Regions from separate parts of the Streptomyces sp. H51 genome, predicted to be linked through region 2. Evidence: riboswitches for the same ligand, from Rfam matches in the RefSeq annotation. Region 2 holds a riboswitch; the other holds the start of a gene.
What was found. Region 2 has a riboswitch for thiamine pyrophosphate ahead of VKA29_RS28690 (thiamine ABC transporter substrate-binding protein). Riboswitches for the same ligand answer to the same signal wherever they lie in the genome.

Region 1: another riboswitch for thiamine pyrophosphate. It lies ahead of thiO (glycine oxidase ThiO); the one in region 2 lies ahead of VKA29_RS28690 (thiamine ABC transporter substrate-binding protein).

Annotation. Positions count from the first base shown of each region.
Region 1 is NZ_JAYMHD010000015.1:187,691-191,848, reverse strand. It holds gene VKA29_RS04035 (thiazole synthase) at 81-875, opposite strand; gene thiS (sulfur carrier protein ThiS) at 879-1,079, opposite strand; gene thiO (glycine oxidase ThiO) at 1,076-2,230, opposite strand; TPP riboswitch at 2,228-2,339, opposite strand; gene VKA29_RS04020 (hypothetical protein) at 2,392-2,745, shown strand; gene VKA29_RS04015 (FAD-dependent oxidoreductase) at 2,774-4,003, shown strand; gene VKA29_RS04010 (Rv2175c family DNA-binding protein) at 4,113-4,158, shown strand, end outside.
Region 2 is NZ_JAYMHD010000076.1:85,616-89,773, reverse strand. It holds gene VKA29_RS28695 (iron ABC transporter permease) at 1-869, opposite strand, end outside; gene VKA29_RS28690 (thiamine ABC transporter substrate-binding protein) at 932-2,005, opposite strand; TPP riboswitch at 2,086-2,193, opposite strand; gene rlmN (23S rRNA (adenine(2503)-C(2))-methyltransferase RlmN) at 2,228-3,334, opposite strand; gene VKA29_RS28680 (PP2C family protein-serine/threonine phosphatase) at 3,807-4,158, shown strand, end outside.

The DNA.
Region 1 (4,158 bases), on a different contig from region 2:
GACACGGCCGCCGGTTCACCCGATCCGGGTACGGAATGCAGCAGACCTGTGACTGTTGTGCGACGAGAACGCGGTGGTGCTCAGAACGCGGGGCGTTCGGGATCCAGCCGGGCTCGTCCCCCGGTGGGTGAGGAGGCCTCGGCGAAGTGGCGTCGCGGGATGCGTCCGGCCCGGTACGCCAGGCGTCCCGCCTCCACCGCGTGCCGCATCGCCTGCGCCATCAGCCGCGGCCGGTGCGCCCGGGTCACCGCCGAGGCGAGCATCACGCCCGCGCACCCCAGCTCCATCGCCAGCGCCGCGTCCGAGGCGGTGCCGGCGCCCGCGTCCAGGATCACCGGCACCCGCGCGTGCTCGGTGATCAGCTGGAAGTTGTGCGGGTTGCGGATGCCGAGCCCGGAGCCGATCGGTGAGCCCAGCGGCATGATCGCCGCGCAGCCGGCGTCCTCCAGCTTCCGGGCGAGGACCGGGTCGTCGTTGGTGTACGGCAGCACGGTGAACCCGTCGTCGACCAGCGTCTCGGCCGCCTCCAGCAGCTCGATCGGGTCGGGCAGCAGGGTGCGCTCGTCGGCGATGACCTCCAGCTTGACCAGGTCGGTGCCGAGTGCCTCGCGCGCGAGGCGGGCGGTGAGGACGGCCTCCCGGGCGGTGAAGCAACCCGCCGTGTTCGGCAGCACCCGGATGCCCAGCCGGGTGAGCACGTCCAGCACCGAGCCGTGCACCGAGGGGTCCACGCGCCGCATGGCGACCGTGGTCAGCTCCGTGCCGGACGCCACCAGGGCGCTCTCCAGCACTTCCAGGCTGGGGGCACCGCCGGTGCCCATGATCAGGCGGGACGTGAAGGACGTGCCGCCGAGGACGAAGGGGTCGTCGGCCATGGGTCAGCCTCCTTGGACGGCGGTGAGGACCTCGACGCGGTCCCCCTCGGCGAGGGGGGTCGACGGCCACTGCGCGCGCGGGACGACGGTTTCGTTGAGGGCGGCGGCCACCCCGGAGGACGCCGGGGCGAGTGCCCTCACCACGGTGTCGAGAGCCGTTCCGGGAGGGACCTCGCGGAGTTCGCCGTTGACCGAGATGTTCATGCGGGCTGCTCCGTGCGGGCGAACCGCCGCGGGGTGAAGGGGCGTGCCTCCTCGGGGAGTTCGCCGGTGGTCAGGACGTGCGCCAGGGCGTCGCCGGTGACCGGGGCGAGCAGCACGCCGTTGCGGTGGTGCCCGGTGGCCAGCAGCAGCCCGGGCAGCCCGCTCGGGCCGAGCAGCGGCGCGTTGTCGGGGGAGCCGGGGCGCAGCCCGGCCCGGGTCTCGGTCAGCGGCAGCTCGGTGATGCCGGGGACCAGCTCGTGGGCGTCGCGCAGCAGCTCGTACACCCCGCCCGCGGTGACCGTGGTGTCCCAGCCCAGCTCCTCGCTGGTCGCACCGACCACCAGCTCGCCGTCCTCGCGCGGCACCAGGTAGACGTGGCTGCCGCGCACCATGGCCCGGACGGTACGGCTGAGGAACGGCGCGTACCGTCGCGGCACGCTCAGCCGGAGCACCTGCCCCTTGACCGGCCGCACCGGCGGCAGCACGTCGTCCGGGACGCCCGCGAGCCGTCCGCTGAGGCTGCCGGCTGCCAGTACCACCCGGTCCGCCGCCAGCGCGGTGCCGTCCGCCGCGGTGACGCCGACGGCCCGGTCCCCGGCGCGGTCGAGGCGCTCGGCCCACACCCGGTGGAAGACCACGCCCGCCCGCTCGCAGGCGGCCACCAGCGCGCGGGTCAGCCGCCGCGGGTCGATCTGGTGGTCGCCGTCGACCCGGAGGCCGCCGCGCACGCCCGGCGCGAGCATCGGCTCCAGACGCCGGCACTCGCGCCCCGACAGCCATTCCGACCGCAGACCGGACTGCTGCTGCAGGGCGTGCAGTTCGCGCAGGTGGGCGCGGTCGTCGGCGTCCAGCGCGACGGCGAGCGTGCCGCACCGGCGGTAGCCGAGGTCGTGGCCCGTGAGGTCGGCGAGCTCGGCCGCGAAGTCCGGGTAGCGGCGGGCCGAGGCGAGGTTGAGGCCGAGCAGGGTCTGCTCGCCGTGGTGCAGTTCGGTGACCGCTGCCAGCATGCCGGCCGCCACCTGGGCGGCCCCGCCGCCCGGTTCCGGGTCCACCACGGCGGTGGCGAAACCGCGCTGCGCGGCGCGCCAGGCCGTGACCAGGCCGATGATCCCGCCCCCGACGACGAGGACGTCTGACGTACGTGACGGCATGGGCGTCCAGCCCCTCCCTTCGCCGGCATGACCCGGATCAGGTTCGTACGGTCGGAGGCCGCCAGCCTCCCTCTCAGCCCGGTGCGTCCGGGCTCCCGCGAGTGCTTGTACGGTGGCCACCCTAGCCCGCGCCCCGTCGCCCTCGTAAGGGAGCCTTCCCCATGCCGCGCTCGCTGGACGGCCTCGTCCTCGCACCGGTCGCCGACCAGGCCGCCGGCCAGGTGGGCACCCGGACCCGTTTCACCTACCACGAGGCCGACGGCGCCGTCTGGGCCGAGTACGCGGGCGGCGACGTCGTACGCGGCCGTCTGGTGGGTACCCGGGAAGGTGACCGGCTCGACTTCCGCTACGTGCAGCTGACGAACGACGGCACGACGGCCTGCGGGCACTGCGTGTCGGCGGTCGTGGAGCTGCCGGACGGCCGGGTGCGCCTGGAGGAGACGTGGGAGTGGGAGTCCCGGCCGGGCAGCGGCACCAGCGTTGTGGAGCAGGTCACTGACGGGAACCGCGACTGACGTGACGTCAGGTGTCTATGGTGATCAGGTGAGCGAGCAGACGCAGGAACGGCAGGCACCCCCGCAGCGGCGAGTCGTCGTGGCCGGCGCGGGCATGGCCGGCGTGCAGACCGCGGTGGCCCTGCGCGAACAGGGCTTCGCCGGGCCGGTGACCCTCATCGGCGCCGAGCCCCACCAGCCTTACGACCGGCCGCCGTTGTCCAAGGCCGTCCTGCTCGGCAAGGCCGAGGGGTCCGCCTTCGACGTCGACTTCGAGGCGCTCGGCATCGAACTGCGGCTCGGGCGCGAGGTGCTGGGCGTCCGGGTCGGCGACCACGAACTCGACACCGCCGAGGGGCCGGTGCCGTACGACGTCCTGGTCCTCGCGACCGGTGCCGAGCCGGTGCGGCTGCCGCAGGCCCAGGGGGTGCCCGGCGTCCATCTGCTGCGCACCCTGGACGACGCCGAGCGGCTGCGGCCGGTGCTCGCCCGGCAGCACGACGTGGTGGTCGTCGGCGCGGGCTGGATCGGCGCGGAGTTCGCCACGGCGGCGCGCGAGGCGGGCTGCGCGGTGACCGTCGTGGAGGCCGCCGACCGGCCGCTCGCGGGCGCGCTGCCCGCCGAGGTGGCCGCCCGGATGGCCTCCTGGTACGCCGACGCGGGCGCCGTGCTGCGCACCCACGCGCGCGTGTCGCGGGTCGAGCCCGGCGAGGTCGTCCTCGACGACGGCACCCGGCTGACCGCGGGCGCCGTCGTGGTCGGCATCGGCGCGCGCCCCGCCACCGGCTGGCTCGGCGGCTCGGGGATCGTGCTCGGGGCGCACGGCGAGGTCGTCGCCGACGACGGCCTGCGCACCTCGGCGCCGGACGTCTACGCGGTCGGCGACTGCGCGTCCTTCCCCTCCCGCAGGTACGGGGAGCGCCTGCTGGTGCACCACTGGGACAACGCCCTGCAGGGCCCGCGCACGGTGGCCGCGAACATCATCGGCGAGGAGCCCGCCGTCTACGACCCGGTGCCGTACTTCTGGTCCGAGCAGTTCGGCCGGTTCGTGCAGTACGCCGGTCACCACGCGGGCGCCGACACGACCCTGTGGCGGGGCGACCCGTCCGGCCCGAGCTGGTCCGTGTGCTGGCTGCGCGACGGCCGCCTGGTGGCGCTGCTGGCGGTGGGCCGGCCCAGGGACCTGGCGCAGGGCAGGCGCCTGATCGAGGCGGGCACGCCGATGAACCCGGACCTGCTGGCGGACGCGAGCAAGCCGCTGAAGGCCGCCACCGCTTAGCCGGGACGGTGGACCGCAGCCGGGACCACCCGGTCGGACGGGAGCCGGGACCACCTGGTCGGACGGGCCTGGCTTCCGACTGTCGGTGCGGGATGGCAGGCTTGTTCCCGTGACCGAGATTGACGCAAAGATCGATGCTCTCGTCCCCGCCTGGC
Region 2 (4,158 bases):
ACGAGCAGGACCGCGATCGTGCTGAGGACCCCGGCCAGCAGCGCCCACTGCCCGGCGCCGCGCGGCCGGCGCGCGGTCACGGAGGCGTCCACCAGCCGCAGCGCGGTCTCCCGCCGCCGGACCGTCCACGCGTGCACGGCGAGGATCGCGCCCACCGCCGCGAACTGGACGACGGTGAGGACGGCGGCCGTCGACAGGTCGAAGATCTCGGACGTCTGCCGGTAGATCTCCACTTCGAGCGTGGCGAAGGCCGGGCCGCCCAGGATCTGCACCACGCCGAAGGAGGTGAAGGTGAACAGGAACACCATCAGCGCGGCGGCGGCCACCGCGGGCGCCAGCGCCGGCAGGGTGACCCGCCGCCAGGCCGTGAGCGGGGAGGCGCCGAGCACCCGGGCCGCCTCCTCCTGCCGGGGGTCGAGCTGGGCCCACAGCCCGCCCACGGTGCGGACGACGACGGCGTAGTTGAAGAAGACGTGCGCGAGCAGGATGGCCCACACGGTGGTGTCCAGCCGCACCCCCCACCACGCGTCGAGCAGTCCGCCGCGGCCGACCAGCGCGAGGAACGCCGTGCCGACGACGACCGTGGGCAGCACGAACGGCACCGTGACCACGGCCCGCAGCAGCTGCTTGCCGGGGAAGTCGAGGCGGGCGAAGACGTAGGCGCCGGGGAGCGCGACCGCCAGTGTCAGCGCGGTGGAGACGCAGGCCTGCCAGGTGGTGAACCACAGCACGTGCCGGATGCCGTCCTGCCCGAGCACGTCCGCGATCCGGCCGAGGTGCCACACCCCGTCCGTCCTCAGCCCGCGGGCGACGATCGCGGCGACGGGGTAGGCGAAGAACAGCGCGAAGAACGCGGCCGGCCCGGCCATCAGCGCGAGCCGCGCCGCGTTCCCCGCACGGGTACGGCGGACCGCTGCCCCGGAGCGGACCGCTACTTCAGTACGAGCGACGTCCACGACTTGACCCACTGGTCACGGTCGGCGGCGATCCTGCCGGGGGCCAGGGTCTCCGGGTCCGCGGCCGGCTTGCCGTACTTCACGAACTCCGGCGGCACCTGAGCACCCTCGCGCACCGGGTAGACGAACATGTTCAGCGGCATGTCCTGCTGGAACTTCTCGGTGAGCAGGAAGTCGATGAGGGCCTTGCCGCCCGCGGGGTTCTTCGCGTTGCTCAGCAGCCCCGCGTACTCGGTCTGCCGGAAGCAGGTCCCGTACGACACCCCGGTCGGCGCGGTCGCCGGCTTCGGGTCGGCGAAGACGACCTCGGCGGGCGGCGAGGAGGCGTACGACACGACGAGCGGCCGGTCGCCGCCCGCCTTCCGTCCGCCGGCCGAGCCGGAGAACTCCTCGTTGTAGGCCTGCTCCCAGCCGTCGACGACCTTCACGCCGTTGGCCTTGAGCTTCTTCCAGTAGCCCTGCCAGCCCCCATCGCCGTACTTCGCGGCGGTGCCGAGCAGGAAGCCGAGGCCGGGCGAGGAGGTGGCGGCGTTCTCGGTGACGAGGAGGTTCTTGTACGCGGGCTCGGCGAGGTCGTCGAACGACGCCGGCGGGGCCAGCTTGTGCTTGCTGAAGTACGCCTTGTCGTAGTTGACGCAGATGTCGCCGTAGTCGACGGGCGTGACCCGGTGCTTCGCCTGGTCGACCCGGTGCTCGGGCAGGATCCGGCCGGAGTCCTTCGCCCGGTACGGCTGGAACAGCCCGTTGTCGAGGGCCCGGGAGAGGAGGGTGTTGTCCACTCCGAAGAAGACGTCGCCCTGCGGGTTGTCCTTGGTCAGGACGGCCTTGTTGACGGCCTGGCCGGCGTCGCCGTCCTTGAGGACCTTGACCTGGTAGCCGGAGGACTTCTCGAAGTCCTTCAGCACGCTCTTGGAGACGGCCCACGAGTCGTGGCTGACGAGGGTGACGGTCTTGGAGTCCGTCGCGCCGGAGTCGCCGGACGATCCGCACGCCGACAGCGCGACGAGGCCGAGCCCGGCGGCGACGGCCACGAGGGTCTTGTGGTGCACTGGATTCCTCCTGGGGCTGACCAGGAAGAGACGCGGCCCTGCCCGGGACCCGCGAGGGGTGCCCGGGCAGGGCGCAACAGCTTGAGTGGTGACCGAACTTCCTACCCAGAATGACCTGGGCGAGGTTCAGAGGGTCTGCGGCCCGGTTGCCGCACTCTCAGCGCTGTGGCGCTCCCCTGTCGGAATATGAAGATGTTCTTACGAGTCCTTACGGGGGTCAGACTACCGTTCGGTGGCGGCCAGCTGACCGCACGCCCCGTCGATCTCCTGCCCGCGGGTGTCCCGGATGGTCACCGGCACCCCGTGCGCCGCGATGGCCTCGACGAACGCCTTCTCGTCCGCGGGCCGGGAGGCGGTCCACTTCGAGCCCGGCGTCGGGTTGAGCGGGATCAGGTTGACGTGCACCGGCCTGCCCTTGAGCAGCCGCCCGAGCCGGTCGCCGCGCCAGGCCTGGTCGTTGATGTCGCGGATCAGCGCGTACTCGATGGACAGCCGGCGCCCCGACTTCTCCGCGTACTCGAATCCGGCGTCGAGGACCTCGCGCACCTTCCACCGCGTGTTGACCGGGACGAGGGTGTCGCGCAGTTCGTCGTCGGGGGCGTGCAGCGAGATCGCGAGCCGGCACTTGAAGCCCTCGTCGGAGAACCGGTGGATGGCGGGCACCAGCCCGACCGTGGAGACGGTGATCCCGCGCTGCGACAGCCCGAGCCCGTCCGGTGCGGGGTCGGTGAGCGCCCGGATCGCCTGGACGACCCGCTTGTAGTTGGCGAGCGGCTCACCCATGCCCATGAAGACGATGTTGGACAGCCGGGCGGGCCCGCCGGGGACCTCCCCGTCCCTGAGCGCCCGCATCCCGTCGACGATCTGGTGCACGATCTCGGCGGTCGACAGGTTCCGGTCCAGCCCCGCCTGCCCGGTCGCGCAGAACGGGCAGTTCATCCCGCAGCCCGCCTGCGAGCTGATGCACATGGTCACCCGGTCCGGGTAGCGCATCAGCACCGACTCCACGAGCGTGCCGTCGAACAGCCGCCACAGCGTCTTGCGGGTGGTGCCCTGGTCGGTCGACAGATGCCGGACGACGGTCATCAGCTCGGGAAGCAGCGCCTCCCGCAGCCTGTCCCGCGACCCCGCGGGGATGTCGGTCCACTCGGCCGGATCGTGCGCGTACCGCGCGAAGTAGTGCTGCGAGAGCTGCTTGGCGCGAAACGGCTTCTCCCCGATCTCGGCCACCGCCTCCTTGCGCTCGGCAGGCGTGAGATCGGCGAGGTGCCGCGGCGGCTTCTTGGCTCCGCGGGGGGCGACGAAAGTGAGTTCTCCGGGCTTGGGCATGGTCGTACCAGTGTCGCAGATCCGGTCGGGTGACCTGCGGGTGCCGACGGGGACGGCCGGGCACGGTCGCGGCCACTGATCATCAGGACACACGACCCCGACGTGGACCGGTCGGACTGCCGGCAGACGCCCCCGGGCCGGCGGAATCCAGGCGTGCTACCAGATGTACTGGCAGGAGCCGCTCCGGGCACGCGCCGGGAGACACCCAGAAGCGACACGATCGACGCCTTCCGCAAGTTGGACAGCCGGAGCCCGCCCGCACCGGCCACAGCGCCAAGGTGCGTGATCCCCGCGGCGTCCGTGCATCCGTACGGCACTTGCGCGAAGAAAGGGAAGTGCTGCGGGGCATTTCCCGATTAAGGGACCAAAAGCCCCTTTTCTCCTGCGGGCGGTGCCCGTTTTCTTGAAGAGACGGTTCGTGGTGACGGCGGACGTGATGACAACCAGGGCGTGGGGGCCGGAGGTGGGCGTGATGCGAAAGGTCCTCGGCAGGCGGTCGCGCGCCGGTGCCCGGAGGGTGCTCGTGCCCCCCGCGGTGACGATCTCGCTCGTCCCCGTGCTTCTCCTGTTGGTCGATGTGATCAACACGCCCTCGATCCGACTGGGGCCGCTGATGGTGGCGGCGCCCGCGTTCGCGGCGGCGGTCTGCGGTCCGGAGGGTGTGCTCGGCGTGTCCGCGGTGACGCTGCCGTGCGTGGTCCTGGCCTCCTGGTCCAACCAGCAGCTGGGCACCGAGAACTTCCTGGTCCAGATGGTCACCACGGTCCTGATCATCGCGGCCGCCGTGGCCGCCGCCTCGGCGCGGATGCGCAGGGAGCGGCAGC